One region of the Pseudomonas sp. NPDC089422 genome, then DNA from elsewhere that is predicted to be linked to it. Evidence: predicted binding sites of a transcription regulator. Region 1 holds the regulator's gene; each other region holds the start of a gene.
What was found. The regulator sigma-54, encoded in region 1, starts transcription at its own class of promoters, with help from an activator protein. The targets are predictions, from matches to a motif close to ANTGGCATNNANNTTGCTNT.
Positions count from the first base shown of each region.

Region 1 (10,315 bases):
TTGGCAGTGATCTTGAGACTCGCAGCAATATCCACACGGGGTCGGTGCTGATCGAGCGGATGACGGTCGCGGGCAGCTGATACCTGCCAGAACCGCCCAGTGATATTGAAACCCGGCCATCGCGCCGGGTTTTTCTTTCATCACGCCAAGCTTGAAGTGATTCTAGTTATCACTTAATAATGAATATCATTATCCAGTCACCCGGCGATGATGTTCATGAAACCCGTCCTCCGCGAACTGCCCTACCTGGAAAACTGGCGCTGGCTCAGCCGGCGCATCCGCTGCGCGCTCGAGCCCGACGAACCGCGCCTGATCGAGCACTACCTGGCCGAAGGCCGTTACCTGGTGTGCTGCACCGAAACGTCGCCATGGACCGTGGCACTGACCTCCTTCCGCCTGCTGCTGGATACCGCCTGCGACCGCATGTTGCCGTGGCATTGGCGCTGCCTGTGCCTGGATCAGGCCTGGCGCCCACTGCTCGACCTGCGCAACCTCGATCGCCGCGAGCAGAACCAGCGCTGGCAGCCCTATGCCTTGCAGCTGGCCAACTGCCGGCTGCTGCCGTCGATTTCTCCCGATGAACTGATGCAAGGATTTGAAGATGAGTGATACCCGTATCGAGCGTGACAGCATGGGCGAGCTGCAGGTCCCGGCCAAGGCCCTGTATGGCGCCCAGACCCAGCGCGCGGTCGACAACTTCCCGATCAGCGGCCAGCGCATGCCGGCCCAGTTCATCCGCGCCTTGTTGCTGGCCAAGGCCGCTGCGGCCAAGGCCAACATCGAGCTGGAACAACTGTCGGCAGGGCAGGGCCAGGCCATCGTCAAGGCGGTCGAGCAACTGCTGACCGAAGATTTCATCCAGCACTTCCCGGTTGATGTGTTCCAGACTGGCTCCGGCACCAGTTCGAACATGAACGCCAACGAGGTGATCGCCACCCTGGCCAGCCGCGTGCTCGGCGAAGCGGTCAATGCCAACGACCACGTCAACTGTGGGCAGAGCAGCAACGACATCATCCCCACCACCATTCATGTCAGTGCCGCGCTTGCGCTGCATGAGCAACTGCTGCCTGCGTTGAGCCACCTCGTTCAGGTGATCGAAGCCAAGTCGTCCCAGGTCCATCAGTATGTGAAGACTGGCCGTACCCACCTGATGGATGCCATGCCGGTGCGCATGAGTCAGGTGCTCGATGGCTGGGCTGCCCAGATCAATGGCGCCAAGGCACACCTCGAAGCGACCCTGCCGAGTCTGCAGGCACTGGCCCAGGGCGGCACTGCGGTGGGCACCGGGATCAACGCCCACCCGCAGTTCGCTGCTGGCTTCGCGCGCCAGCTGAGCAGTCTCACCCAGGTCGAGTTCACCCCCGGCCATAACCTGTTCGCGCTGATTGGCTCCCAGGACACCGCCGTGGCGCTGTCTGGCCAGCTCAAGACCACCGCCGTGGCGTTGATGAAGATTGCCAACGACCTGCGCTGGATGAACTCAGGCCCCCTGGCCGGCTTGGGTGAAATCGAACTTCAGGGCCTTCAGCCGGGCTCGTCGATCATGCCGGGCAAGGTCAACCCGGTCATCCCGGAAGCCACTGCCATGGTTGCTGCCCAGGTGATCGGCAATGACGCCACCATCGCGGTGGCCGGCCAGTCGGGCAACTTCGAGCTGAACGTGATGCTGCCGGTGATCGCCCGCAACCTGCTGGAGAGCATCGAGCTGATGGCCAATGCCAGCCGCCTGCTGGCCGACAAGGCCATTGCCAGCTTCAAGGTCAACGAGGGCAAGCTCAAGGAAGCCCTGGCACGCAACCCGATCCTGGTCACCGCGCTGAATCCGATCATCGGCTACCTCAAGGCTGCTGAAATCGCCAAGACCGCTTACCAGCAGGGCCGCCCGATCATCGACGTGGCACTGGAGCACACCGACCTGTCGCGCGATCAGCTCGAAGCACTGCTGGACCCGGAAAAGCTCACCGCTGGCGGCATCTGACACGCCACGGCGCCCAGAGGAAACATCGTCATGCAGCACTGGAAACGCACGACCGAGACGGCCAACCGCCTGTTCGAACAGGACGAGCTGGTCGACGCCCGGGAGCACTACCTGCAAGCACTGGCCCTGGCTCAGGTGCTGTTCGAGCGCTGGCATGACGTCGATGAGGCGGTGGCCGCTCTGGTCATCGCCCATCACAACCTGGCCGACCTGCACTTGCGCCTGAATCAGCCGCACGAGAGCGCCGACTACCTGTGTGCCGCACATCAGCGATTGCTCCAGGCCAGCCAGGAAGCCCGCTTGCCGCAGGCGCTGCGTGATGCCGCGCTGCGCCACAGTGGGCGCACGTACACCGAACTGCTGAGTTTCATAGCCGAGTACGGCCAGTACCCGCGTACCGAGCGCCTGCTCAACCGCCACGTCGCCGACACCGGCGAGCTCGCTACCGCGCCGAACATGGCGCCCAGAACCCATGCCTACGGAATCCATTGATATGCCGCATACCTTGCCTGCACTGCCTTACGCCTACGATGCGCTGGAACCGCACATCGACGCGCAAACCATGGAAATCCACCACACCAGGCACCACCAGACCTACGTCAATGGCCTGAACGCGGCCATCGAGGGCACCGAGTGGGCCGAATGGCCGGTCGAGAAACTGGTCGGTGCGGTCCGGCAGCTGCCTGAGAACCTGCGCGGGCCGGTCACCAACCATGGTGGTGGTCATGCCAACCACAGCCTGTTCTGGACGGTCATGTCGCCGCAGGGTGGGGGGCAACCGCAGGGTGAGCTGGCCAAGGCCATCGACGCCGAGCTGGGTGGTTTCGAGGCGTTCAAGGAGGCCTTCACCAAAGCGGCGCTGACCCGTTTCGGCAGCGGCTGGGCGTGGCTCAGCGTGACCCCGCATAACAAGCTGGTGGTGGAAAGCAGTGGTAACCAGGACAGCCCGCTGATGCATGGCAATACGCCGATCCTCGGCCTGGACGTGTGGGAGCACGCCTATTACCTGAAGTATCAGAACCGTCGCCCGGAATACATTGGCGCCTTCTACAACGTGATCGACTGGGCGGAAGTGGATCGCCGCTATCACGAAGCCCTGAAGTGAGTCGGCCCGGTATGCGCTCTGAGGTGATGTCTGTCAGCAGTGTGCGCCTGTTCCGGTTGGCGCTGGGAACCTTGCTGCTGCTGGCCGGCACAGCGCTGCTGCTGGCTCGCGGCATTGCCTGGCTGGACCTGGAGCCGCGCATGTTGCGTGCCCTGGAGGGCGGTGCATTGTGCGCATTGGGGACGGCGCTGGGCGCAGTACCGGTGCTGGTGATTCGCAATATGCCGGTGGCCTTGGCCGATACCTTGCTGGGCTTCGGGGCGGGGGTGATGTTGGCGGCCACGGCCTTCTCACTGATCATCCCCGGGCTGGATGCCGCCCAGGCCATCGGTTTCAGCCCTTGGGGCGCCGGTGGCCTGATCAGCTTCGGCCTGATGCTCGGCGCCCTGTGCCTGTTCCTGGTTGATCTCAAGGTCTCCGGTGCTTCGCCGGAGGCGCTGGTTGGCAGCGAGAACCAGCCGGTGATCGCTGCAAGGATCTGGTTGTTCGTGATTGCCATCATCGCCCACAACATTCCTGAAGGCATGGCCATCGGTGTGTCTGCCGGCGGTGGTATGGCCGACGCCGACAGCCTGGCCATGGGCATAGCCTTGCAGGATGTGCCTGAGGGGCTGGTGATAGCCCTGGTGCTGGCAGGAGCGGGGATGCCACGGTTCAAGGCGTTCCTGATCGGTGCCGCCTCTGGCCTGGTCGAGCCATTGGCTGCCGTGATCTGTGCCTGGCTGGTGAATATGGCGGAGTTGCTGTTGCCGGTCGGCCTGGCCTGTGCAGCTGGGGCGATGCTGTTGGTGGTGACTCAGGAGATCATTCCCGAGTCGCGCAGCAACGGGAATCACCGCCTGGCCAGCCTTGGGCTGTGCATCGGCTTTTGCCTGATGATGGTGATGGATACGGCAATGTCGTGATTCGCCGTGAGCCTGGCAAGGCCGCTCCTGCAGAGACCAACCGTCTTTTGGGCTACTCGCCTTCGTCGAAGAAGTTGTTGATCAATGCCACCAGCGCTTCCAGCGCATCGCTATCCTGCTCCCCTTCGGTCAGCAAGTGCACCTGGGTGCCTTTGCCCGCCGCCAGCATCATCACCGCCATGATGCTCTTGCCGTCCACCATCTTGTCGGGAGCGCGGCCGACGCGGACCTGGCACGGGTATTTGCCGGCCACGCCGACGAACTTGGCTGCCGCCCGGGCATGCAGCCCCAGCTTGTTGATGATGGTGATTTCGCGGGCGGGCATCGTGCGGTGGATCCTGTGGGCTAGAGGTCGCGGTGGCGAACCTGGACGTTTTTCAGGGATTGCTGCAACAGCTGGCCGAGGCGTTCGGTGATGTAGACCGAGCGGTGGTGGCCCCCTGTGCAGCCAATGGCGATGGTGACATAGGCGCGGTTGCTGGCAGCAAAGCGTGGCAGCCATTTGAGCAGGTAGCCGGAAATATCGTTGAACATTTCTTCGACGTCCGGCTGTGCGGCCAGGTAGTCGATGACCGGTTGCTCCAGGCCGGAATGTTCGCGCAGCTCCGGTTTCCAGTACGGGTTGGGCAGGCAGCGTACATCGAACACCAGGTCGGCATCGACCGGCATCCCGCGCTTGAAGCCGAACGACTCGACCAGAAAGGCAGTACCGGGCTCGGGCTGGTTGAGCAGGCGCAGTTTTATCGTGTCGCGCAGCTGGTAGAGGTTGAGGCTGGTGGTGTCGATCTTCAGGTCGGCAAGGTCGGCAATCGGCCCCAGCAGTTCGCTTTCGACGCGGATTGCTTCGGCCAGCGAGCGGTCGGCGTTGGTCAGCGGGTGACGTCGACGGGTTTCCGAGAAGCGCTTGAGCAGGGTGTCTTCGTCGGCATCGAGAAACAGCACGTCACACTGGATGTGGCGCCCACGGGCCTCCGCCAGCAGTTCGGGGAAGCGCGAAAGGTGGCTGGGCAGGTTGCGCGCATCGATCGATACCGCCACCTTGGGTTGCAGCAGTTCGGTATTGATCAATGCATTTTCCGCCAGCTGCGGCAGCAGCCCGGCGGGCAAGTTGTCGATGCAGTAGAAACCGTTGTCTTCCAGTACGTCGAGGGCGGTGCTCTTGCCGGAGCCGGAGCGGCCGCTGACGATGATCAGGCGCATGTTCAGTGCTCGTTCTGTGCGTCCAGGACAACCTGGAACAGGGCCTCGCTGCTACCGGCGGCACGCAGGCGATCACGGACCTCCTTGCGATCGAGCATGCTGGCGATCTGGCGCAGCAGTTCAAGATGGGCATCGGTGGCCGCCTCTGGCACCAGCAGGACGAACAGCAGATCCACCGGGGCGCCATCGATGGCGTCATAGTCGATCGGCGCATCCAGGTGCAGCAGTGCACTTACCGGGGCAGCGCAGCCTTCAAGTCGGCAGTGGGGAATGGCAATGCCATTGCCAAAGCCGGTCGAGCCCAGTTTTTCGCGAGCGATGAGCTTTTCGAAGACGTCTTGCATCGCAAGCTCGGGTACTTGCTCGGCAATCAGGTTGGCGACCTTTTCCAGGGCGCGCTTCTTGCTGCCGCCCGGCACGTTCACCAGGGAACGGCCGGGGGTCAGGATGGTTTCAAGTCGGATCATGGATGAGAGGGATCAGCGGGCGGCTGCACCTTGCAGCAGGCTTTGCTGTTTTTCCTTGTGTTTTTTCAGTTGGCGGTCGAGCTTGTCGGCCAAGGCGTCGATCGCTGCATACATGTCTTCGTGTTCCGCGTTGGCAACCACTTCACCGCCAGGAATCTGCAGGGTCGCCTCGACCTTCTGCTGCAGCTTCTCGACTTTCATGATGACCTGCACGTTGGTGATCTTGTCGAAGTGACTTTCCACGCGAGCGAGCTTTTCAAGCACATAATCGCGCAGTGGCTGGGTGACTTCTACATGCTGTCCACTGATATTGACTTGCATACAGCTTCTCCTTTGTTGCCCGTGCATAAAGAGGCAGGTATTGCACCTGCCCCACAAACGCTGTGGCACATCCGGGGGCTACATCAGTCGCTTGCGCTCGCTCGACGGTGCGATGCCGAGGGACTCGCGGTACTTGGCGACGGTGCGACGGGCTACCTGGATGCCTTGTGCCTCCAGTAAACCAGCGATCTTGCTGTCACTCAATGGCTTTTTCTGATTTTCCGCAGCAACCAGTTTCTTGATGATCGCGCGGATCGCCGTAGACGAGCATTCTCCGCCTTCGGCAGTGCTGACGTGGCTGGAGAAAAAGTATTTCAGTTCGTAGATACCACGCGGGGTGTGCATGTATTTCTGCGTGGTCACCCGTGAAATGGTCGACTCATGCATGCCCACCGCTTCGGCGATGTCATGCAGGACCAGCGGCTTCATCGCTTCGTCGCCGTGGTCGAGGAAGCCGCGCTGGTGTTCGACGATCTGCGTGGCGACCTTCATCAGCGTTTCGTTGCGGCTTTGCAGGCTCTTGATGAACCAACGTGCCTCTTGCAGCTGGTTGCGCATGAAGGTGTTGTCGGCGCTGGTATCGGCGCGGCGAACGAAGCCGGCGTACTGCGGGTTGACCCGCAGGCGAGGGATCGCCTCCTGGTTCAGCTCGACCAGCCAGCGGTCGCTGTCCTTGCGCACGATCACGTCAGGCACCACGTATTCCGGTTCGCTCGACTCGATCTGCGAACCGGGCCGCGGGTTGAGGCTTTGCACCAGCTCGATCACCTGGCGCAGTTCGTCTTCCTTGAGCTTCATGCGGCGCATCAGCTGGCTGTAGTCGCGGCTGCCGAGCAGGTCGATGAAGTCGGTGACCAGGCGCTTGGCTTCGCTCATCCAGGGCGTGCTGGCAGGCAGTTGACGCAATTGCAGCAGCAGGCACTCGCCCAGGGAGCGGGCGCCGACACCGGCTGGCTCGAACTGCTGGATGCGGTGCAGTACCGCTTCTACCTCGTCGAGTTCGATGTCCAGCTCCGGGTCGAAGCCTGCGCAGATTTCTTCGAGGGCATCTTCCAGGTAGCCCTGGCCGTTGATGCTGTCGATCAGGGTGATGGCGATCAGGCGGTCGGTATCGGACATCGGTGCCAGGTTCAGCTGCCACAGCAAGTGGCTCTGCAGGCTTTCGCCGGCCGATGTGCGAGTGGTGAAGTCCCACTCGTCGTCATCGTTGCTCGGCAGGCTGCTGGCGCTGGTCTGGTAGATATCTTCCCAGGCGGTGTCGACCGGAAGCTCGTTGGGGATTCGCTCGCTCCACTCACCGTCTTCGAGGGTTTCGGCAGTGGTGGTGCTTTCCTGGAAGCTGTTGTCCTGGACTTCGGCGGCCGGCTTGTTCTCGGCGTTGTCCGCCATCGGGTCGCTGTTGTCGAAGTCGTCGCCGTCTTCCTGACGTTCGAGCATCGGATTGGACTCCAGCGCTTCCTGGATTTCCTGCTGGAGGTCCAGGGTGGAGAGCTGAAGTAGGCGGATGGCCTGTTGCAACTGCGGGGTCATCGTCAGTTGCTGGCCCATTTTTAGGACGAGCGATGGTTTCATGGCTGGGGCTTAATACCTTGTTCGCCGGCGCGCATGCGCCATCCACTACACGAGGGCGCCGGAGCGCCAAATTCAAGCAAGTTTTATGCCTCAAATTGTAGCGTTTGCCTAGAGCACTGTAACAACTTAAGCCCCGACCGGGCGTTAATGCCAGTGCTCCAGGCAGGTTCCGGGGGTCAGAGTCGGAACTCGTGCCCCAGGTAGACCTCCTTGACCAGGTCGTTGGCGAGGATGGTCTCGGCGTCGCCTTCGGCGATCAGTCGACCGTCGTTGACGATGTAGGCGGTCTCGCAGATATCCAGGGTTTCACGGACGTTGTGGTCGGTGATCAGTACACCGATACCCTTGGCCTTGAGGTGGTGGATGATCTGCTTGATGTCGCCCACGGAGATCGGGTCGACACCGGCAAACGGTTCGTCCAGCAGGATGAACTTCGGTGCGGTAGCCAGGGCGCGGGCAATTTCGACGCGGCGGCGCTCGCCACCGGAAAGGCTCATGCCGAGGTTGTCGCGGATGTGGCTGATGTGGAATTCCTGCAGCAGGCTTTCCAGTTCCTTGCGCCGGCCTTCGCGGTCGAGGTCCTTGCGGGTCTCGAGAATGGCCATGATGTTGTCGGCCACCGACAGCTTGCGGAAGATCGAGGCTTCCTGCGGCAGGTAGCCGATACCGGCGCGGGCGCGGCCGTGCATGGGCTGGTGGCTGACATCGAGGCTGTCGATCAGTACGCGCCCCTGGTCGGCCTGGACCAGCCCCACGATCATGTAGAAGCAGGTGGTCTTGCCGGCGCCGTTGGGGCCGAGCAAGCCGACGATCTGCCCGCTGTCGATCGACAGGCTGACATCACGCACGACTTGCCGCCCCTTGTAGCTCTTGGCCAGGTGCTGGGCTTTGAGGGTTGCCATTTACTCGGCCTTCTTCTTCGGCTGGATCACCATGTCGATGCGCTGACGTGGTTGAGTCACGTTGCCGCCACGACCGGCGGTCGCAACCTGGGTCTTGGTGTTGTAGATGATCTTCTCGCCTTCGGTGGTGTTGCCTTCATTCTCGACCTTGGCGCGGTCGGTGAGGATCACCGTGTCTTTCTGCGCCTGGTACTGGATGGTCACCGCCCAGCCTTTCATCTTGTCGGGCTTGGCCGTGCTCTGTTGCTGCTCGAAGTAGGCCAGGTTGCCCACCGAGGTCACCACGTCGATGTCGCCATTGGCGGCACGTGTCATGGTCACGGTGTTGCCTTTGATCATCATGGAGCCCTGGGTGATGATCACGTCGCCGGTGTAGGTGGCCACGCCCTGCTTGTCGTCCAGGTGTGCGTTGTCGGCCTGGATGCGGATAGGCTGGTCACGGTCGGTCGGCAGGGCGAAGGCGCTCGCGCTTCCCAGTGCTGCGCTCAGGCTGAGCAAAAGGGGGAGGGTTTTAACGAGCCTCATACTGTCCTCTTACGTTAGAGAGCAAGTCCATCTTGCCTTCTTTCAAATACGCTTTCATTCCTTTACCCGTAGTTGTGCCACCGGCACCGTCGATTCTAACGGCTTGCTCGGTCTGCGCATATTGCTTCTGCGGGAATACGGTCATGCGGGAGCTGGTAACGACGAGTTCACGCTGCTTTTCGTCGATGCGCTGCACGCGGACGTTGTCGATCAGCTCGACTTCGGTGCCATCCGGGTTCACCTCGGCACGTTCGCTCTGCACGTGCCAAGGGTACTCGGTGCCCCGGTACAAGTGCAGGTCGGGCGTGGTCAGCAGGGTGACATCGCTGGCCCTGAGGTGCTCGACCTTGTCGGCGGTCATTTCGTATTGCAGCTTGCCGTCGGGCATGAACTGCACACTGTGCGCGTTGATCGCGTAATAGTCGATGGCACTTTCGTCAACCTGGGCCACCGGCTTTTCGAGGAAGCTCTCGGGGCTGACATTCCAGTAGCCGATTGCCGCCAGCAGGGCGGCAATCACCGCGAGCAGCGCAATATTGCGGGCTTTCTTGCTGAACATGGGCAGCCTTAAAGGTAGTTGGCGTTGGCAGCGTCCAGGGTGTCCTGGGCCTGCATGATCAGTTCGCAGAACTCGCGTGCAGCACCCTCGCCGCCGCGGGCCTGGGTTACGCCGTGGGCATGCTGGCGAACAAACGGCGCGGCATTGGCCACGGCAATACCCAGGCCTACACGGCGGATCACCGGCAGGTCGGGCAGGTCGTCGCCCAGATAGGCGACCTGTTCATAGCTTAGGCCCAGTTCGGCGAGCAGGCCGTCGAGCACGACCAATTTGTCTTCGCGACCCTGGTAAAGGTGAGGGATGCCGAGGTTCTTTGCCCGGCGCTCTACCACTGGGGTCTTGCGTCCGCTGATGATCGCCGTGGTGACGCCCGAGGCCATGAGCATTTTGATGCCTTGGCCATCAAGGGTGTTGAAGGTCTTGAATTCGCTGCCATCTTCGAGAAAGTAGAGGCGGCCATCGGTCAGTACGCCGTCGACATCGAAAACGGCGAGCTTGATCGCCTTGCCGCGTTGCATGAGATCTTGGGTCATCGGTTCGTTCTCCTTTACATCACGCCGGCGCGCAGCAGGTCGTGCATGTTCAGGGCGCCGGTCGGGCGGTCGTCCTTGTCCACGACCACCAGGGCGCTGATCTTGTGGTCTTCCATGATCTTCAGGGCCTCGGCGGCAAGCATCTCGGCGCGAGCAGTCTTGCCATGCACGGTCATTACCTGATCAATCAGCGTGGTGTGCACGTCGATATTGCGGTCCAGGCTGCGGCGCAGGTCGCCGTCGGTGAA
Region 1 is NZ_JBIVHW010000003.1:325,845-336,159, forward strand. Features, by position in the region: gene pmbA (metalloprotease PmbA) at 1-80, shown strand, start outside; gene ACIPZ8_RS07625 (hypothetical protein) at 208-609, shown strand; gene ACIPZ8_RS07630 (class II fumarate hydratase) at 602-1,978, shown strand; gene ACIPZ8_RS07635 (hypothetical protein) at 2,009-2,470, shown strand; gene ACIPZ8_RS07640 (superoxide dismutase) at 2,472-3,083, shown strand; gene ACIPZ8_RS07645 (ZIP family metal transporter) at 3,095-3,988, shown strand; gene ACIPZ8_RS07650 (HPr family phosphocarrier protein) at 4,041-4,313, opposite strand; gene rapZ (RNase adapter RapZ) at 4,334-5,188, opposite strand; gene ptsN (PTS IIA-like nitrogen regulatory protein PtsN) at 5,191-5,655, opposite strand; gene hpf (ribosome hibernation-promoting factor, HPF/YfiA family) at 5,668-5,976, opposite strand; gene ACIPZ8_RS07670 (RNA polymerase factor sigma-54) at 6,055-7,548, opposite strand; gene lptB (LPS export ABC transporter ATP-binding protein) at 7,725-8,450, opposite strand; gene lptA (lipopolysaccharide transport periplasmic protein LptA) at 8,451-8,975, opposite strand; gene lptC (LPS export ABC transporter periplasmic protein LptC) at 8,962-9,534, opposite strand; gene ACIPZ8_RS07690 (KdsC family phosphatase) at 9,543-10,067, opposite strand; gene ACIPZ8_RS07695 (KpsF/GutQ family sugar-phosphate isomerase) at 10,082-10,315, opposite strand, start outside.

Region 2 (10,315 bases), on a different contig from region 1:
GGTCCTGGATGATGCTGGCCAGGGCGCGCTTGCTGTGCAGGCGCTGGGCGGCGAACTGCTTGCGGAAGCTGGCCTTGTCGGCGAATGGCACCAGCCCGGCCAGGCGCCCCTCGGGGTCGTCCCTGAGCTCCGGCCCGAGTGCCTCGACCAGCATCTCGGTCAACTGTGGATTGGACTGGTACAGCCAGCGGCGGAAAGTGATGCCGTTGGTCTTGTTGTTGATCCGCTGCGGGTAAAGCTTGTGCAGCTCGGCGAACACGGTGCTCTTCATCAGTTTGCTGTGCAGCGCCGACACGCCATTGACGCTGTGCGAACCCAGGAATGCCAGGTTGCCCATGCGCACCCGACGGCCGTTGTCCTCTTCGATCAGCGATACCGCACGCAGCACATCGAAGTCATGCAGGCCTTTGGCGCGCAGGCTGTCGATATGGTAGGCGTTGATCAGGTAGATGATCTGCATGTGCCGCGGCAACATGCGCTCCATCAGCGCCACCGGCCAGGTTTCCAGAGCCTCGGGCAGCAACGTGTGGTTGGTGTAGGCCAGGGTGCCGACCGTCAGTTCCCAGGCAGTGTCCCAAGGGATTTCGTGCTGGTCGACCAGCAAGCGCATCAGCTCGGCCACGGCGATCGACGGGTGAGTGTCATTGAGCTGGATGGCTGCCGCGTCCGGCAGGTTGAGCAGGTTGTCGTGCATGTTCAGGTGCCGGCGCAGCAGGTCCTGCAGCGACGCCGAAACGAAGAAGTACTCCTGACGCAGGCGCAGTTCCTGGCCAGCCTCGGTGCTGTCGGCCGGGTACAGCACCCGCGAGATGCTCTCGGCCCGCGCCACTTCGGCAACGGCGCCGAGGTGGTCACCGGCGTTGAAGCGCTCCAGGTGCAGCTCTTCCAGTGCCCGGGCCCGCCACAGGCGCAAGGTGTTGACGCTGGCGCCGCGCCAACCGACCACGGGCGTGTCGTAGGCTACAGCCCGCACCGTCTCGCCCGGCCACCACACCTGGCGCTGCTTGCCCTGCGTGTCATGCACCGTTTCGACGCTGCCACCGAAGCTGATCGGGTAGATGACCTCGGCGCGCTCGAACTCCCAGGGGTTACCGAAGTCCAGCCAGTTCTCGGTCTGCTCCTGCTGCCAGCCATCGACCACCGCCTGGCGGAACAGGCCATGTTCGTAACGGATGCCGTAACCATGGGCAGCGATGCCCAAGGTCGACATGCTTTCCATGAAGCAAGCCGCCAGACGGCCAAGGCCACCGTTACCCAAGGCGGCATCCGGCTCGAGCAGGCGAATGCGCTCCAGGTCGACGTTCAGGCCTTCAAGGGCATCCCGAGCGATATCCAGCAAGCCGAGGTTGCTCAGGCTGTCGTAGAGCAGGCGGCCGATGAGAAATTCCAGGGAAAGGTAGTAGACCCGCTTCTGGCTGCGTCGATAGGCCCGGCGGGTGTGGTCCATCCAGTGGTCGACCATGTGATCGCGCGCGGCCAGGGCGATGGCTTCGAACCAGTCGTGATCGAAGGCATGCTCCGGGTCCTTGCCGACCGCGTAGGTCAGCTTATCCAGTACAGCAGCACGAAAATCCGCGACTTCGGCGTCACGAGCTTCAGGTTCCTGGGACATGCGGCATCCTCGGGCAAGTTGACGAAAGCGGAGGGAGACTGTTGAGCCTAGACGCTTCGACCAAGAGCGACAGCCAGTGTTCGCGGTTTTCATGAACCTTTGCGCATTCGGTCAAAAGGTTGTTCATAATTTGAACAATTCCGGTATGATCGCGCGCCCCAAGACCGTGATTCACCCCCATAACGATGAAAACGACCCTGATCGCCGCGGCCGAAGTCGACCGCCTGGAGACCTGGCAGCGCTACACCAGCAACATGTGCCATGGCTGCCATTCGACCTGTTGTACCCTGCCGGTGGAGGTGAAGATCAAGGATCTGATCCGCATCGGCGTGGTCGACGAGTTCGAGAAAGACGAACCGCCGAAGAACGTGGCCAAGCGCCTGCAGAAGGAAGGCATCATCGAGCGCTTCAACCAGAAGTCGGGGATCTTCACCCTGACCCGGATGAGCAACGATGACTGCATGTACCTGGATCGCAAGAGCCGCCTGTGCACCATTTATGACAAGCGGCCGGATACCTGCCGCAACCACCCCAAGGTCGGGCCGCGGCCGGGGTACTGTGCTTACAAGCCGAAGGTGGTTGGGCGGTGATCGCCTTTTGATTGGGTGAGGGCCACCGGGCGCATGCCTTGGTTGTGATGGTGTGGCGGACCCATGGTGGCCCACCTGCAACCTCAAGATGATCTGGGCCGCGCACTACCTAAGTGCCCTGGCCAAGGCCCTGCTGGACGACGCCGAACTGGGCACGACCCGCTGAGCATCCCCCAGTCCAAAAAAAACGCCCCCGGCCTTTCGACCGGGGGCGTTTTCATTCAGCCTGGGCTAACTCAGTTCTTGGCTTTCTTGGCAGCGCGGGTACGCTCGCCTTCGTCCAGGATCTTCTTGCGCAGGCGGATCGACTTAGGCGTCACTTCGCACAGCTCGTCGTCCTGGATGAATTCCAGAGCCTGTTCCAGGGTGTGGCGAACTGGCGGAACCAGGGCGATGACTTCGTCCTTGCCCGAAGCACGCATGTTGTCGAGCTTCTTGCCTTTGGTCGGGTTCACGCCCAGATCGTTGTCACGGCTGTTCAGGCCGATGATCTGACCGTTGTAGATCTCCTGGCCGTGTTCAACGAACAGCTTGCCGCGAGCCTGCAGGGTTTCCAGCGAGTAGGTCAGTGCCTTGCCAGTCTCGACCGAAACCAGAACACCGTTCAGACGGCCGGACATCTGGCCCGACTTCATGGTGTCGTAGCGATCGAAGATCGAGGTCAGGATGCCTGCACCGTTGGTCAGGGTCAGGAACTGGTTACGGAAACCGATCAGACCACGGGCTGGAATGTTGTACTCCAGGCGAACACGGCCCTTGCCATCCGGCACCATGTTGGTCAGGTCGCCTTTACGCAGACCCATCTCTTCCATGACCTTGCCCTGGGATTCTTCAGGGATGTCGATGGTGACGTTCTCGAACGGTTCCTGCTTCACGCCGTCGACTTCGCGGATGATCACTTCTGGACGGCCTACGGCCATCTCGAAGCCTTCACGGCGCATGGTTTCGATCAGAACGGACAGGTGCAGCTCACCACGGCCCGATACCTTGAACTTGTCAGGGGAATCGGTTTCCTGAACGCGCAGAGCAACGTTGTACAGCAGCTCCTTGTCCAGACGGTCCTTGATGTTACGGCTGGTGACGAACTTGCCTTCTTTACCGCAGAACGGCGAGTCGTTGACCTGGAAGGTCATCGAAACGGTCGGCTCGTCAACGGTCAGCGGCTTCATCGCTTCTACCGCATCCGGGGCGCACAGGGTGTCGGAGATGAACAGCTCGTCAAAACCGCTGATGCAGACGATGTCGCCAGCCTGGGCTTCCTCGACGTCGACGCGGTGCAGGCCGTGGTGGCCCATCAGCTTGAGGATACGGCCGTTGCGCTTCTTGCCGTTGGTGTCGATGGCGACAACCGGGGTGTTCGGCTTGACGCGGCCACGGGCGATACGGCCAACACCGATAACGCCGAGGAAGCTGTTGTAGTCCAGCGCGGAGATCTGCATCTGGAACGGGCCGTCACGGTCAACGGAAGGCGCTGGTACGTTGTCGACGATCGACTGGTACAGGGCGGTCATGTCTTCGCCCATGGCGGTGTGGTCCAGACCGGCAATGCCGTTCAGGGCCGAGGCGTAAACGACTTTGAAGTCCAGCTGTTCGTCGGTGGCACCGAGGTTGTCGAACAGGTCGAAGATCTGGTCCAGAACCCAGTCAGGACGAGCGCCCGGACGGTCGACCTTGTTGATCACGACGATCGGCTTCAGGCCGGCTTCGAAAGCCTTCTTGGTCACGAAGCGGGTTTGCGGCATCGGGCCGTCCTGGGCGTCGACCAGCAGCAGCACGGAGTCGACCATCGACATTACACGCTCAACCTCGCCACCGAAGTCGGCGTGGCCGGGGGTGTCGACGATGTTGATGTGGTAGCCGTTCCAGTTGATGGCGGTGTTTTTCGCCAGAATGGTAATACCGCGCTCTTTTTCCTGGTCGTTGGAGTCCATGACGCGCTCGTCGTTGAGCTCGTTACGCTCCAGAGTGCCGGACTGACGCAGGAGTTTGTCGACCAGGGTGGTTTTACCATGGTCAACGTGGGCGATGATGGCGATGTTACGCAGATTTTCGATCACAACTGTATCTCGATCAGAGGATTCGGTTGCCGCCAGTGTAGGCGGCGAATATGTACGGTTTGAGGCTCAGCGGGCCCGGTGGTCGGGAGGGCGATGGCGGATGCTGCCGCCATACAGCCCTGGCGTCTTATGTCGGACGATAAACACGCACATTGGCATGTCCCTCACTGAGCAGGTGGTGTGCGTGCAGACGGCTCATCACACCTTTGTCGCAATACAGCAAGTACTGGCGCGTAGGGTCCAGGTGCTTGAACTTGCTGTTGATCGCATAGAACGGCATGGCCTGGACTTCGATACCTTCCAGCGCCAGAGGTTCGTCTTCCTGGGCATCGGGGTGACGAATGTCGATGACGATCTGGCCTGGCAGCGCCTCGGCCACTTCCTCGACTTCGATGTCCTTGCCCAGCTCGTCGATCACATGGTCGATGGAGATGAACTTGGCGCGCTCCAGGGCGCGCTCCAGCACGGCCATGTCGAACTGCTTTTCTTCGTGCTCCATGCGGTGACGCTTGGCATGGGTGGTCGGGTTCACCGAGATCACGCCGCAATATTCCGGCATGTGCTTGGCGAAGTCGGCGGTGCCGATTTCGGTGGCCTGGTCGATGATGTCCTGCTTGTGGCTGGCCAGCAACGGGCGCAGTACCAGCTTGTCGGTGGCCGAGTCGATGATCGACAGGTTCGGCAGGGTCTGGCTGGAGACCTGGGAGATCGCCTCGCCGGTAACCAGCGCGTCGATCTGCAGGCGGTCGGCCATGTGCGCGGCACCGCGCAGCATCATGCGCTTGAGAGTCACGCCCATGTAGCTGTTGTCGACCTTGTTGAGGATCTCGCCGACCACTTCCTCGAACGGCACGCTGATGAACAGCACGCGCTGGCTGCTACCGTACTTTTTCCACAGGTAGTGAGCCACTTCCATCACGCCCAGTTCGTGGGCACGGCCACCGAGGTTGAAGAAGCAGAAGTGGGTCATCAGGCCGCGGCGCATCATCTGGTAGGCCGCCACGGTGGAGTCGAAACCACCGGACATCAGCACCAGGGTCTGCTCCAGGGCACCCAGCGGGTAGCCGCCGATGCCGTTGTGCTGGTTGTGGATCACGTACAGGCGCTGGTCGCGGATCTCCATGCGCACCACGACTTCAGGCGTTTTCAGGTCGATACCGGCGGCGCCGCACTGCTGGCGCAGCTGGCTGCCGACGTAGCGGTCGACGTCCATCGAGGTGAAGTCGTGGTGGCCGCCGCGCTTGCAGCGCACCGAGAAGCGCTTGCCGGCCAGCAGATGGCCGAAGTGGTGCTTGCACTTGGCGACGATGTCGTCGAAGTCGCCCAGCGGGTACTCCTCGACCTGCAGGAAGTGGGTGATGCCCGGAGTGCAGGTGAGGCGCTCGATCATCTCGCGCTGGACCTTCTCGTCTTCGACGCGGGTGACCACCTCGAGATTATCCCAGACACCATCGACCGCGAGCTCAGGATCAAGGTCCTTGAGCACGTTGCGGATGTTCTTGCCGAGCTGGCGGATGAAGCGCTTGCGCACCGGCCGGCTCTTGATGGTGATTTCTGGGAAGACTTTGACGATAAGTTTCATTGGGTTAACAGCGCGCGCAGGGCCTGCCGAAAATGAGGGGCGCAAATTATAGCGGAAATTGCTCAGGTTTTGACCAACTTTTGATCAGAAGGTTTGAGATAAGTGCCAGAGCCGCGATTTGTGGCGCCTGGGAGATCGAGCGCCGCCCGCGCGGCGCATCGCAGGCAAGCCTGCTCCTACATTTGTTTCGGTCCAGTAACGCCTGCCCCATCGCGCGCGAACGCTTTGTTCGTTCCATTCGGTATCGAGGCATGCACGAGGGGGCCGCGCGCGCAGGCTACATGAACGCTGGCCCGAAACAGATGTAGGAGCAGGCTTGCCTGCGATGCGCCGCGCGGGCGGCGCTCGATCTCACGAGCACCACAAAAATCACGACACGCACACTATTGGTGCGCCACCACTAAAATTCGCATCTTAAAGGTGCATTTTTCCGACCTACCCCACCGCCAAATGCCCGCAAACGCCCCTTTTTATCTCGGCCTCGCCATTTTCGGGCACTGGCATGCAATTTGCTCCCTTGTGAGGCAGGTAAGCTTGGCCGACTATCCGCGCCCGGCAACACCCTTTTTCCAGGGCAGCGGCCCACCGCGCCCTAGACCATCCGGAGGACAACATGTCGAAGTCGGTTCAACTCATCAAAGATCATGACGTCAAGTGGATTGATCTGCGTTTCACGGACACCAAAGGCGTTCAGCACCACGTGACCATGCCAGCGCGTGATGCGCTGGACGAAGACTTCTTCGAAGTCGGCAAGATGTTCGACGGCTCCTCCATCGCTGGCTGGAAGGGCATCGAAGCGTCCGACATGATCCTGATGCCGGTCGACGAGACCGCCGTTCTGGACCCGTTCACCGAAGAACCTACCCTGATCATCACCTGCGACATCGTCGACCCGTCGAGCATGCAGGGCTACGATCGCGACCCACGTGCGATCGCCAAGCGCGCTGAAGAGTACCTGAAGAGCACCGGCATCGGTGACACCGTATTCGCCGGCCCAGAGCCAGAGTTCTTCATCTTCGACGAAGTGAAGTTCAAGTCGGACATCTCCGGCTCGATGTTCAAGATCTTCTCCGAGCAAGGCTCGTGGATGTCTGACGCTGACGTGGAAGGCGGTAACAAAGGCCACCGTCCAGGCGTGAAAGGTGGCTACTTCCCGGTTCCGCCGTTCGACCACGACCACGAAATCCGTACCGCCATGTGCAACGCTCTGGAAGAAATGGGCCAGACCGTTGAAGTTCACCACCACGAAGTGGCGACTGCCGGCCAGAACGAAATCGGCGTCAAGTTCAACACCCTGGTGAAGAAAGCTGACGAAGTACAGGCCCTGAAGTACGTCGTGCACAACGTTGCCGACGCTTACGGCCGTACCGCCACCTTCATGCCGAAGCCACTGTACGGCGACAACGGCTCGGGCATGCACGTGCACATGTCGATCTGGAAAGACGGCAAGAACACCTTCTCGGGTGAAGGCTATGCCGGCCTGTCCGAAACCGCCCTGTACTTCATCGGCGGTATCATCAAGCACGGTAAGGCCCTGAACGGCTTCACCAACCCGTCGACCAACTCGTACAAGCGTCTGGTTCCAGGCTTCGAAGCCCCGGTAATGCTGGCCTACTCGGCTCGCAACCGTTCCGCCTCGATCCGTATTCCTTACGTCGGCAGCCCGAAAGCCCGCCGTATCGAAGCACGCTTCCCGGACCCATCGGCCAACCCGTACCTGGCCTTCGCGGCCCTGCTGATGGCTGGCCTGGACGGCATCCAGAACAAGATCCACCCAGGCGATGCTGCCGACAAGAACCTGTACGACCTGCCACCAGAAGAAGCCAAGGACATCCCGCAGGTTTGCGGCAGCCTGAAAGAGGCTCTGGAAGAGCTGGATAAAGGCCGTGCGTTCCTGACCAAGGGCGGCGTGTTCTCCGACGACTTCATCGATGCCTTCATCGAGCTGAAGAGCGAAGAAGAAATCAAGGTCCGCACCTTCGTGCACCCGCTGGAATACGAGCTGTACTACAGCTGCTGATCTGATTGGCGCCTGACGCCAATCTGAATCACCGAAAACGGCCTTCATCTGAAGGCCGTTTTTTGTTTTACGCCCATCCGTTTCAGATGCTTCCTACAAGCAAGGGCTGCCAGACTGCCCACAATCAAATCTCCGACCACAAGGAGATTGCCATGCGCCTGATGCCCTTTCTGCTGTGCTTCATCGTCACCCTTCTCGGCTGCAGCTCCCCCTCACAACCTGAACTCAAGCCGCTGCTCGCGGCAATCGGGCAGCGCCTGGACCTGGCCTACTCGGTGGCCGTGCACAAATGGGACAATGGCCTGCCAGTCGAAGCGCCCGCCCGGGAGCGAGAGGTCCTGCAGCAGGTTCAAGCTGCCGCACACGACTATGGCCTGACTCGCGAACGGGCAGCGGCCTTTTTCGCCGACCAGATCGAAGCCAACAAGATCGTCCAGTACGGCCTGATCGACCGCTGGACAGCACTAGGGCAACGGCCCCCTCAGCACGCACAGGACCTGGCCAAAGAACTGCGTCCGCGCCTGGACATGCTCCAGGCAAGATTGCTGTTCGAACTTGCCGATCTGGACCGCAAACCCTTGCACGATTGCCCTCGCCAGCTGACAGATGCACTGGCCAGGTATGCCAGCGACCCACTCCGCCACACGGCACTGGTCCGCGCAACCGCACAACTGTGCGTGGAACGCTAAGCCCAGCAATGCTCTATATTGGTGCATAAGCTCACCCAGCGCCTCGATCTGCAACCCAAAACAGGTCACTTGAAACGATAAATCAGGGCAATCTGGTCCGAATAAGCGCAATTCCAGGTCTTTATCAGGCAATTACGCTTCTTTTCGGAGCCTTGGTTTGTTTCTTGCATTTTCCTGGACAGAGACTGGCATCAGCGGATCCGCCGCGCGCCCGGCCATGGCCGTGCCATGCCTGACAAGCGCCAAAAGAGGTCAACGACGCCTTATGACCATCAGCGATGCACAGCACCGTCTGCTTCTGGACAACCTGACCACCGCGACGCTCTTGCTCAATGCCGAGCTGCGCCTGGAATACATGAACCCGGCTGCGGAAATGCTCCTGGCCGTCAGCGGCCAGCGCAGCCACGGGCAGTTCATCAGTGAACTGTTCACCGAATCGACCGAGGCGCTCAACTCGCTGCGCCAGGCCGTGGAACAGGCGCACCCGTTCACCAAGCGTGAAGCGCAACTGACCTCGCTGACCGGCCAGGCCATCACCGTCGACTACGCCGTGACGCCGATCCTGCATCAGGGCAATACCCTGCTGCTGCTGGAAGTGCACCCGCGTGATCGCCTGCTGCGCATCACCAAGGAAGAAGCCCAGCTGAGCAAGCAGGAAACCACCAAGATGCTGGTGCGTGGCCTGGCCCACGAGATCAAGAACCCGCTCGGCGGTATCCGTGGCGCTGCGCAGCTGCTGGCCCGCGAGCTACCCGAAGAGGGCCTGCGCGACTACACCAACGTGATCATCGAAGAGGCCGACCGCCTGCGCAACCTGGTCGACCGCATGCTCGGCTCGAACAAGCTGCCGTCGCTGGCCATGACCAACATCCACGAGGTACTGGAGCGGGTCTGCAGCCTGGTCGAAGCCGAAAGCCAGGGATGCATCACCTTGGTGCGCGACTACGACCCTAGCCTGCCGGACGTGCTGATCGACCGCGAGCAGATGATCCAGGCCGTACTGAACATCGTGCGCAACGCGATGCAGGCAATCAGCTCACAGAACGAGCTGCGCCTGGGCCGCATCACCCTGCGCAGCCGCGCCGTGCGCCAGTTCACCATCGGCCATGTGCGCCATCGCCTGGCGGCGCGTATCGAGATCATCGACAACGGCCCGGGCATCCCCGCGGAACTGCAGGACACGCTTTTCTATCCCATGGTCAGTGGGCGCCCGGACGGTACCGGGCTCGGCCTGGCCATTACCCAGAACATCATCAGCCAGCACCAGGGCCTGATCGAGTGTGAAAGCCACGCAGGGCACACCGCCTTCTCGATCTTCCTGCCACTGGAACAAGGAGCCACCGCCTCATGAGCCGAAGTGAAACCGTATGGATCGTCGATGATGATCGCTCCATCCGCTGGGTCCTGGAAAAAGCCCTGCAACAAGAAGGCATGACCACCCAGAGCTTCGACAGCGCCGATGGCGTCATGGGCCGCCTGGCCCGCCAGCAGCCTGATGTGATCATTTCCGACATTCGCATGCCCGGTGCCAGCGGCCTCGACCTGCTGGCGCAGATCCGCGAGCAGCATCCGCGCCTGCCGGTCATCATCATGACCGCCCATTCCGACCTGGACAGCGCCGTGGCGTCCTACCAGGGCGGTGCCTTCGAGTACCTGCCCAAGCCATTCGACGTCGACGAAGCGGTGTCGCTGGTCAAGCGTGCCAATCAGCACGCCCAGGAACAGCAAGGCCTCGATGTGCCGCAGGCCTTGGCCCGCACCCCGG
Region 2 is NZ_JBIVHW010000002.1:225,749-236,063, reverse strand. Features, by position in the region: gene ACIPZ8_RS04765 (glycogen/starch/alpha-glucan phosphorylase) at 1-1,612, opposite strand, end outside; gene ACIPZ8_RS04760 (YkgJ family cysteine cluster protein) at 1,798-2,202, shown strand; partial or broken gene ACIPZ8_RS04755 (DUF3077 domain-containing protein) at 2,291-2,368, shown strand; gene typA (translational GTPase TypA) at 2,439-4,259, opposite strand; gene thiI (tRNA uracil 4-sulfurtransferase ThiI) at 4,387-5,841, opposite strand; gene glnA (type I glutamate--ammonia ligase) at 6,455-7,861, shown strand; gene ACIPZ8_RS04735 (chorismate mutase) at 8,014-8,550, shown strand; gene glnL (nitrogen regulation protein NR(II)) at 8,816-9,901, shown strand; gene ntrC (nitrogen regulation protein NR(I)) at 9,898-10,315, shown strand, end outside.
Region 2: glnA (type I glutamate--ammonia ligase) is a predicted target of sigma-54. The motif match lies at 6,338-6,357, and genes of this name have one in related genera.

Region 3 (10,315 bases), on a different contig from region 1:
GCCATGGTTGGCCCTGGGTATCGCGTACCCGGTAGAGCAGCGACTGGCGGCTGTGTGCCAGGCGCGTCTCGACCTGCCAGCCATCGAGCGCCTGGCCCTCGCGCAGCGGCCCAGGCAATGGCCATTGCTGCAGTTGCACCAGGGTGTCGCCGAGGTTGGCCGTGCCCAGTTGCTCGACCCGCACCAGCAAGGCGCTGGCGTTGTCCTGGCTGCCGTTGTGATGGGCACTGGCAACCAGGGTGTCGGCGGCCGACTGCAAGTCGGGCTGCTCGCGCAGCACGGCCTGGATGTGTTGGTCGCCGAGACTGGCCCAGACGCCGTCGCTGAGCAGCAGGTAGCACTCGCCAGCGTGCAGTTCGCCGTCCAGGTAGTCGACCAGCAGGTGCTGGTCCAGGCCCAGGGCGCGCTTGAGCACGTGTTGCATGCCGGGCTGGTCCCAGACGTGGTCTTCGCTCAGGCATTGCAGGCGGCCAGCGTGCCAGCGATAGGCCCGGCAATCACCCACGTGCGCCAGGGTGAAGCGGCGCCCGCGCAGCACCAGGGCGCTCAGTGTGGTCAGCAGCGGCTGGCTGCCTTGGGCGCGCAACCAGCGGTTCTGTGCCAGCAGCAGGCGGTCCAGGGCCTGGGCCACGCCCCAGGTGGCAGGCGTGGCATAGTAGTCCATGGCCAGCGCCTGCAGGCTGGCGCGGGCTGCCAGGCCGCCGTCGGCGCACTGGCTGACGCCATCGGCGAGGGCAAACAGGTAGCCCTTGCTGGCGGCCAGTTCCGGGGCTGGCGTGACCAGGCGCAGGGCGTCCTGGTTCTCCGCGCGTGGCCCGGTGGCGCTGGCCTGGGCGAAGCTGAGCAGCAGGCTCATCGGCGTGCCTCAGACCCGTGCAGCGGTAACCGCTGCCGAGCCCCAGGTGGTGCGCCAGCGTTGCTTGACCCCGTGCAGGCCGAACCAGGCGATCAAGCCGAGGCTGGCGAACAGCCACAGGCCCAGCTGATAGTCGCCGGTGTGCTGTTTGATGGCGCCGAGCCCTGCCGCCAGCAGGAAGCCGCCGATGCCACCGGCCATGCCGATCAGCCCGGTCATTACGCCGATCTCCTGGCGAAAGCGTTGTGGCACCAGCTGGAACACCGCGCCATTGCCGGCGCCGAGGCCGAGCATCGCGCTGACGAACAGTGCCAGGGCGGCGGCTGCGCTCGGCAGGTTGAAGCCGACGGCTGCGATGCAGATGGCGGCCACGCTGTACATGCCGAGCAGCGTGCGGATGCCGCCGAAGCGGTCGGCCAGGGCGCCCCCCAGCGGGCGCATCAGGCTGCCGGCGAATACGCAGGCGGCGGTGTAGTAGCCGGCGGTGACCGGGCTCAGGGCGTACTGGTCGCTGAAGTAGCCGGGCAGGGCACTGGCCAGGCCGATGAAACCGCCGAAGGTGACGCTGTAGAAGAACATGAACCACCAGCTGTCACGGTCGCCCAGCGCCTTGAGGTAGTCGGCTGCCGCCTTGGGCTTGGGCCGCTGCGGGGCATTGCGGGCAAGCAGGGCGAACAGCGCCAGGGTCAGCAACAGCGGGAGCACGGCAAAGCCGAACACATTGTTCCAGCCAAACCCGGCGGCCAGTACCGGAGCCAGCAGGGCGGCGAACACGGTGCCGGAGTTGCCCGCACCCGCGATGCCCATGGCCTTGCCCTGGTGCTGCGGCGGATACCACTGCGAGGCGAGCGGCAGCGACACGGCGAACGAAGCACCGGCAACACCGAGGAATACGCCCAGCAGCAGGGCTTGCTCATAGGTGTGCACGCCCAGATGCCAGGCGCAGGTCAGGGCGACGATGACGATCACCTGGCCGATCAGGCCAGCGGTCTTCGGCGACAGGCGATCGACCAGCACGCCCATGACGAAGCGCAGCACCGCACCGGCAAGGATCGGCGTAGCCACCATCAGGCCGCGCTGCTGGGCACTCAGTTGCAGGTCGGCGGCGATCTGCACCGCCAGCGGGCCAAGCAGGTACCAGACCATGAAGCTCAGGTCGAAATACAGAAACGCGGCGAACAGCGTGGGCACATGCCCGGATTTCCAGAAGCTGGTACTCATCGAACACCTCACTCGGCAATGCAACGGAAACGAAAAAGACGCCGCTACCCGGTCCACTGGCGTGGAGGGGAGAGCGACGTCTTTGTCGGGAGTTTTATGAGGCAACCGCCGTTGGCTACCGGTGAAATGTATTCAGCAAAAGCTGGGCCAATTCTGTACCCCTGGCCGGAACGCTCCTACAACAGCTCGCAATTTCAGTGTTAGCCCAGCATTTCATGCATGGCGATGATCTGCTCGGCCACCTGGATGAGCTTCTGCTGCCGGCTCATGGCCTGCCGACGCATCAGGGTGTAGGCCTGTTCCTCGTTGCAGTCTTTCATCTTCATCAACAACCCCTTGGCCTGCTCGATGCGCTTGCGCTCGGCCAGTTGCTGGTCGCGGGCCAACAGCTGGGCCTTGAGCGCCTGGTCGCTCTCGAAGCGCGCCATGGCGACATCGAGAATGGGCTGCAGCCGCGCCGCATGGATGCCTTCGACGATGTAGGCGCTGACCCCCGCCTGGATCGCCTGGCGCATCACCGCCGGGTCGTGCTCGTCGGTGAAGAGCACGATGGGCCGTGGCTGGTCGCGACTGACCAGTACCACCTGCTCCATCACGTCACGGTCGGGTGAGTCGGTATCGATCAGCACCACGTCCGGACGCACCGTTTCGACGCAGGCTGGCAGGTCGATGGTCAGGTCTGGCGCCTCGATCACTTCGAATCCGGCTTCGCGCAGTGCGGCCTTGAGGCGGCCAACCTTCTTCTGGGTATCGTCGATCAGCAGGATGCGCAACATGGTGATGGCCCTCACAGACCGACGTGGGCATCGGGCGCAGGGCCCAGGGCGTGCAGGCGGAAGCTGCGGGCGTAGGCATGTGGGTTCGTGCCGTCCCAGCGCGTGCCGTCGATCAGTAGGCTGCTGCGCATGGCTGACCCGGGGCAGGGTACGCCGAGTGCGTCGGCGGCCTCGCGGTACAGCGTCAATTGCTGCACCTGGCGAGCAACGCCGAGGTAGTCGGGGTCGTCACGCAGCAGGCCCCAACGGCGGAACTGGGTCATGAACCACATGCCGTCCGACAGGTAAGGCAGGTTGGCGCGGCCCTGGTCGTACAGGCGCAGGGCGTGCCGGTCGTGCCAGGCGTTACCCAGGCCGTCCTGGTAGTCGCCCAGCAGGCGCGGCTCGACGTTCTCGATCGGCGTGTCGAGGTAGGCGCTACCACTGAGCAGTTGCGCGGTGCTGCGCAGGTTTTCCGGGCTCTGTTCGATGAACCGGCTGGCAGCGAGTACCGCCTTGACCAGTGCACGTGCGCTATTGGGGTTGTGCTCGGCGAAGGCGCGGGTGCAGGCCAGTACCTTCTCCGGGTGGTCGGGCCAGATCGACTGGCTGGTGGCCAGGGTAAAGCCCTGGCCCTGGCTGACGGCGGCAGCGGCCCAAGGCTCGCCAACGCAGAAACCGTCGATGCGCCCGGCCTGGATATGCGCCGCCATCTGTGCCGGTGGCACCACCACGCTGGTGACGTCATGCAGCGGGTGGATGCCCTGGCTGGCCAGCCAGTAATACAGCCACATGGCATGGGTGCCGGTAGGGAAGGTCTGGGCGAAGGTCAGCCGTGCGCCATGCTGGTGCACCTGTTGTGCCAGTGCCTCAGGGCTGGTCACGCCCTTGCGCTGCAGGGCCGGCGACAGGTTGATGGCCTGGGCATTCTGGTTCAGCCCCATGAGCACCGCCAGGTCGTTCGCCGGCACACCACCGATCCCCAGGTGCACGGCGTAGACCAGGCCATAGAGACAATGGACGGCGTCCAGCTCGCCGCTGGCCAGCTTGTCGCGCAGGCCGGCCCAGGAGCCCTGGCGCTTGAGGTTGAGGGTCAGGCCGTGTTGCTGGGCGAAGCCCTGGGTGGCGGCGACCACCACCGAGGCGCAATCGGTCAGGGCCATGTAGCCGATGTTGAGGCTGGGTTTTTCCGGCGCATCGCTGCCGTTTACCCAGGCTAGAGGTGCTGTATTCACGAAGGTCCTCGGCCGAACTGAACAGGCTGTAGGCAAAGGAAGTAGCAACCCATGTGCCAAGCCCCTGTCATGCCGGGCGCGCGCTGGCTATAATCGCTGGCTCACTCACCCCGAGCCTTGCCCGCCCATGTATACCCTGGCCCGCCAGCTGCTGTTCAAGCTTTCCCCGGAAACCTCCCATGACCTGTCCCTGGACCTGATCGGCGCCGGTGGCCGGCTTGGGCTCAACGGTGTGCTGTGCAAACAGCCGGCCGCGTTGCCGGTGACCGTGATGGGCTTGAACTTCGCCAACCCGGTGGGGCTGGCGGCGGGCCTGGACAAGAACGGCGCGGCCATCGACGGCTTTGCCCAGCTGGGCTTCGGCTTCGTCGAGATCGGCACCGTGACCCCGCGTCCGCAGCCGGGCAACCCCAAGCCACGGTTGTTCCGCCTGCCGCAGGCGACGGCGATCATCAACCGCATGGGCTTCAACAACCTGGGCGTTGATCACCTGCTCGAGCGCGTGCGTGCTTCGCGCTACGACGGTGTGTTGGGCATCAACATCGGCAAGAACTTCGATACCCCGGTCGAGCGTGCGGTAGACGACTACCTGATCTGCCTGAACAAGGTCTACGGCGAAGCCAGCTATATCACCGTCAACGTCAGTTCGCCGAACACTCCGGGCCTGCGCAGCCTGCAGTTCGGCGACTCGCTCAAGCAGCTGCTCGATGCCCTGGCCGAACGCCGTGAGCAGCTGGCCACCGAACATGGCAAGCGCGTACCGCTGGCGATCAAGATCGCGCCGGACATGAGCGACGAGGAAACCGCACTGGTGGCCTCGGCGCTGATGGCGTCGGGAATGGATGCGGTAATTGCCACCAACACCACCCTGGGCCGCGAGGGTGTCGAAGGGCTGGAGCATGGTGGCGAGGCCGGCGGCCTGTCGGGAGCGCCAGTGCTGGAGAAGAGCACCCATATCGTCAAGGTGCTGGCGGGTGAGCTGGGTGGCAAGCTGCCGATCATCGCCGCCGGTGGCATTACCGAAGGCCGTCATGCGGCAGAGAAGATCGCTGCCGGGGCGAGCCTCGTGCAGATCTACTCCGGCTTCATCTACAAGGGGCCGGCGCTGATCCGTGAAGCGGTGGATGCGATCGCGGCAATGCCCAAGGCCTGAAGGCGGGCATAAAAAAGGGCCCCTTCAAGGGGCCCCTGGGCCGAAGCCCGCCGCCCGGATAGGGCGCGCATGGTAACTCGAATTCAGTGTCGTCCTCGTTCAGCCAACGGCGTGATTTTCGTTGAGTCTATGGATGCCAGCGGTGCCAGTCATTCCGTCCCAGTTATCACCGCGACCTTCGCGCCAGCCGTTGATCCAGGCTTGGCGAACTGAAGGAAGAGTAAAGGGGCAAAGTTCGCGGGATTTGCCGGTGACCCCGTATTGGTAGCCACGTGAATATGCTCTTTCCAACGGATCACGCTTAAGTCTTCTCATAGGGTGTTGCCCTCACTTGTTGACTGTAATGTCCCGTCGGCCTCTCCGAGGCCGGGCAGAGTCTTTCTGCCGGTTTTGCGCTCGCTGCCGGCGTGGCGAGCTGAAGGTGCCGCCTCGTTGCGAAGCGGCCTGAGACCAGTTCTATCGAATGCAGGTCACCGTGTGAATGATCGATTTGTCATAAGCACGTAACCTTTCCAAGGGTGAGGGGATAAGTAAATAAATGCGACTCAACCTTGTTTGGCGTTGAGCCCGCTGTGATCAGGGTTTGCCGAACCTTGACGTCATTTCGCCAGCGTTGCGGCGGGATGGCAGAAATATCTGGTAATGCGACGAAGGGTCACACGGGCCCCGAAGTCGACGGAAATTATTGGTACTGCCTGATGATCTAAGCTGTTTTTGCCACCTCGCGAGCGGCAGATCGATCAGGCGGCCCGGCCGCCCGGCTGCGATGAAGCAGCGGGGAAGGCCACTCGGACGCTTGCTGGAAGGGCGTTCGGGCAAACATCGGCCAGGCGATGCGTCGCCTCGTCACTTACATAGCCCAAGGCGCTGGAAAACTCATGTCGGACCGTTTCGAACTCTATCTCACCTGCCCCAAAGGCCTGGAAGGCCTGCTTGCCGAAGAGGCCCGAGGCCTCGGCCTCGATGATGTGCGTGAGCACACCTCGGCCATTCGCGGCGCCGCCGACATGGAAACCGCCTACCGCCTGTGCCTCTGGTCGCGCCTGGCCAACCGCGTGTTGCTGGTGCTCAAGCGCTTCTCGATGAAGAACGCCGACGACCTCTACGATGGCGTGCACGCCGTCGACTGGGCCGACCACCTGGCTGCCGACGGTACCCTGGCGGTGGAATTCAGCGGCCATGGCTCGGGCATCGACAACACCCATTTCGGTGCGCTCAAGGTCAAGGACGCGATCGTCGACAAGCTGCGCAACCGTGAGGGCCTGCGCCCGTCGGTGGAGAAGGTCGACCCGGATGTGCGCGTGCACCTGCGCCTGGACCGTGGTGAGGCGATCCTCTCGCTCGACCTGTCCGGCCACAGCCTGCACCAGCGTGGCTACCGCCTGCAGCAAGGCGCCGCGCCACTGAAGGAAAACCTCGCGGCTGCGGTGCTGATCCGCGCCGGCTGGCCGCGCATTGCCGCCGAGGGCGGCGCGCTGGCCGACCCGATGTGCGGTGTCGGTACCTTCCTGGTGGAGGCCGCGATGATCGCCGCCGATATCGCGCCCAACCTCAAACGTGAGCGCTGGGGCTTCAGTGCCTGGCTCGGCCATGTGCCGGCCACCTGGCGCAAGGTTCACGAAGAGGGCCTGGCCCGCGCGCAAGCCGGCCTGGCCAAGCCGCCACTGTGGATTCGCGGTTATGAAGCCGACCCGCGGCTGATCCAGCCGGGGCGCAACAACGTCGAGCGTGCAGGCCTGGGCGACTGGGTGAAGATCTACCAGGGCGAAGTCAGCACCTTCGAACCACGCCCGGACCAGAACCAGAAAGGCTTGGTCATCAGCAACCCGCCGTACGGCGAGCGCCTCGGTGACGAGGCCAGCCTGTTGTACCTCTACCAGAACTTTGGCGAGCGCCTGCGCCAGGCCTGCATGGGCTGGGAAGCGGCGGTGTTCACCGGCGCACCGGAGCTGGGCAAGCGCATGGGTATCCGCAGCCACAAGCAATATGCCTTCTGGAACGGCGCCTTGCCGTGCAAGCTGCTGCTGTTCAAGGTCCAGCCTGACCAGTTCGTCACCGGCGAGCGCCGCGAGGCCCAGGCCGACAATGGCGAGGCCCGCCGCCCTGCGGCGGTTGCCAGCGAACCGGCACGCCTGTCGGAAGGCGCACAGATGTTCGCCAACCGCCTGCAGAAGAACCTCAAGCAGCTCGGCAAGTGGGCCCGCCGTGAGCAGGTCGACTGCTACCGCCTGTACGATGCCGACATGCCTGAGTATGCCCTGGCAGTCGACCTCTACCAGGACTGGGTGCATGTGCAGGAATACGCAGCCCCCCGTTCGATCGACCCGGACAAGGCCCAGGCGCGCCTGCTCGATGCCCTGGCGGCGATCCCCCAGGCCCTGAACATCGACCCGCAGCGTGTGGTGCTCAAGCGTCGCGAGCGCCAGAGCGGTACTCGCCAGTACGAGCGCCAGGCTACCGAAGGTCGCTTCCAGGAAGTGAACGAGGGTGGTGTCAAGCTGCTGGTCAACCTCACCGACTACCTCGACACCGGGCTGTTCCTCGACCATCGCCCTATGCGCATGCGCATCCAGCGCGAGGCCAATGGCAAGCGCTTCCTCAACCTTTTCTGCTACACCGCCACGGCCACCGTGCACGCGGCCAAGGGCGGTGCACGCAGCACCACCAGCGTCGACCTGTCGAAAACCTACCTGGACTGGGCGCGGCGCAACCTGTCGTTGAACGGTTTCTCCGAGCGTAACCGCCTGGAGCAGGGTGACGTGATGGCCTGGCTGGAAGCCAACCGCGACAGCTACGACCTGATCTTCATCGACCCGCCGACCTTCTCCAACTCCAAGCGCATGGAAGGGGTGTTCGACGTCCAGCGTGACCATGTGCAACTGCTCGACCTGGCCATGGCTCGCCTGGCACCCGGTGGCGTGCTGTATTTCTCCAACAACTTCCGCAAGTTCCAGCTCGACGAGCATGTGAGCACGCGCTACGCGGTGGAAGAAATCAGTGCCCAGACCCTGGACCCGGACTTCGCTCGCAACAACCGCATTCACCGCGCCTGGCGCCTGCAATTGCGTTAATTCGACGAGGCGCATTGCGTGGCTAATGGCCAATAGCTATAACTCTGCACAGGGCCAGAGAATTCGCAGGACGCTGACGTGATGAGATTGATCTATGTCGAAGTGGGGCGTGCGTGCGAAGGTGCTGGGCCTGTGCAGCGAGGCGATGGCTGGCTGGGCGGTGGCGCTGGTGGCGTTGGTCGCCGGCGTCCTGCTGTCGGTTGGCCTGGCGCTGGCCGCGCAGGCCTTCTACAAACAGCAGTTGCGCCAGCGCTTCGAGCTGCTGGCCAGCGAGCGCCATAGCCGTATCGCCGAGCGTTTTGACGACCAGGAGCAACGCCTGGATGGCTTGCGGCGTTTCTTCACCTACTCCAACGAAATCACCCCAAGCGAGTTCGATGGCTACGCCCGGCCCTTGCTGCAGCGGACCCAGGCCTATTCCTGGGCGCCACGGGTCGAGGCCGGGCAACGGCGCGAGTTCGAGCGCCAGGCCAGTATCTGGTTGGGGCAGGATTACCTGATCCGCGAGGTGGATGGGGCAGGCAACTGGCACCCCTCGCCACGGCGCGACCATTACTACCCGGTGCTCTACACCCAGGCCGACCATTTGCAGGGGCAACCCTACGGGCTCGACCTGCGCAGCCAGCCGGCCCGCGAGCAGACCTTGGCGCGGGCACTGCAGCCAGGCAGCATGGCGGTTTCCGAGCCGCTGGACATGCTCAACGTCGCCCCCGGCTTTACCCGAGGGCTGCTGATGGTGGCCCCGGTGTTCTCCGATGCACGGCCTGATGAACCGCCTGCGGGGTATGTCATGGCCTTGCTTAACATGCGCCAGTTGATCACCGAAGGCCTGCCGGTCGCTGCCAATGACAACCTGGTGGTCCGTATCATCGACCCGAGCGGGCGCGATGGCCATGAAGTGTTGTTCGATTCGCAGAACCCGGTGGCGCCATTGGCTTTGGTGAGCACGCAGTTGCTGCACCTGGCCGACCACCATTTCCAGCTCGACATTCGCCCGAGCCAGGCATTCATGCAGGCCAACCAGTCCGCCGCCGTCCTGGCCGTGGGGCTGCTCGGTGGGTTGCTGAGCCTGTTGCTGAGCGCGTTGCTCTACAGCCTGTTCAGCCAGCGCCAGCGTGCCTTGACCCTGGTCGAGCAGCGCACGGCGGAGCTGCGGGTCAGCGAGCAATCGTTGCGCGATACCCACAACCAGTTGCGCAGCGTACTGGATGCCGCAACCCAGGTGGCCATCATCGCGACCAGCCTCAAGGGTGAGGTCAGCACCTTCAACGCCGGTGCCGAACGCATGCTGGGCTATTCGGCCAGTGAAGCCATCGGGCACCTGCAGCTGGAAAACCTGGTGATGCCTGAAGAGCTCAGCCAGCGTGCTCATGCCTTGAGCCTGCGCTATGGGCGGCACATCGCCGGTGGTCAGGCGATGTTCGCCGAGACCATCCAGGACAGCGGTGGCGAACCGGGCGAGTGGACGTTGGTGCGCAAGGATGGCAGCCACCTGCTGGCCAACATGCTGGTGACCGCCGTGCTCGACGAACAGGGGCTGTGGGTCGGCTACCTGGCGATCTGTATCGATGTCACCGAGCGGCGCCGGGTGCACGAGGCCTTGGCCCTGCGTGATCGCCTGCTGGAAAAGCTCAGCGCGGAAGTACCTGGCGGGATCTATCAGTACCAGCTGGATGCCGATGGTCACTCGTGCTTCCCCTATGCCAGCCAGGGGCTGTTCGATATCTACGAGGTCGACCTGCAGTTGCTGCGCGAGGATGCCACGGCGGTATTCGAACGCATTCATCCCGATGACCTGGAGCGCGTGCGCCGTTCAGTGCGCTACTCCGCAGAACACCTGTCACCGTGGCGCGAAGAGTACCGGGTGTGCCTGCCGCGTGCCGGGTTGCGCTGGGTGCGCGGCGAAGCGACGCCGGAGCCCGGCGAGGATGGATGCACGCTGTGGCATGGCTACCTCACCGATATCTCCGACCTCAAGGGGGTCGAGGAGGAGTTGCGTGCACTGTCGGTGACCGACGCGCTGA
Region 3 is NZ_JBIVHW010000001.1:7,548-17,862, forward strand. Features, by position in the region: gene ACIPZ8_RS00050 (protein kinase) at 1-856, opposite strand, end outside; gene ACIPZ8_RS00055 (nitrate/nitrite transporter) at 866-2,077, opposite strand; gene ACIPZ8_RS00060 (ANTAR domain-containing response regulator) at 2,278-2,853, opposite strand; gene ACIPZ8_RS00065 (CmpA/NrtA family ABC transporter substrate-binding protein) at 2,865-4,067, opposite strand; gene ACIPZ8_RS00070 (quinone-dependent dihydroorotate dehydrogenase) at 4,195-5,220, shown strand; gene rmf (ribosome modulation factor) at 5,320-5,535, opposite strand; gene rlmKL (bifunctional 23S rRNA (guanine(2069)-N(7))-methyltransferase RlmK/23S rRNA (guanine(2445)-N(2))-methyltransferase RlmL) at 6,099-8,291, shown strand; gene ACIPZ8_RS00085 (diguanylate cyclase) at 8,386-10,315, shown strand, end outside.
Region 3: ACIPZ8_RS00065 (CmpA/NrtA family ABC transporter substrate-binding protein) is a predicted target of sigma-54. The motif match lies at 4,109-4,128, and genes of this name have one in related genera.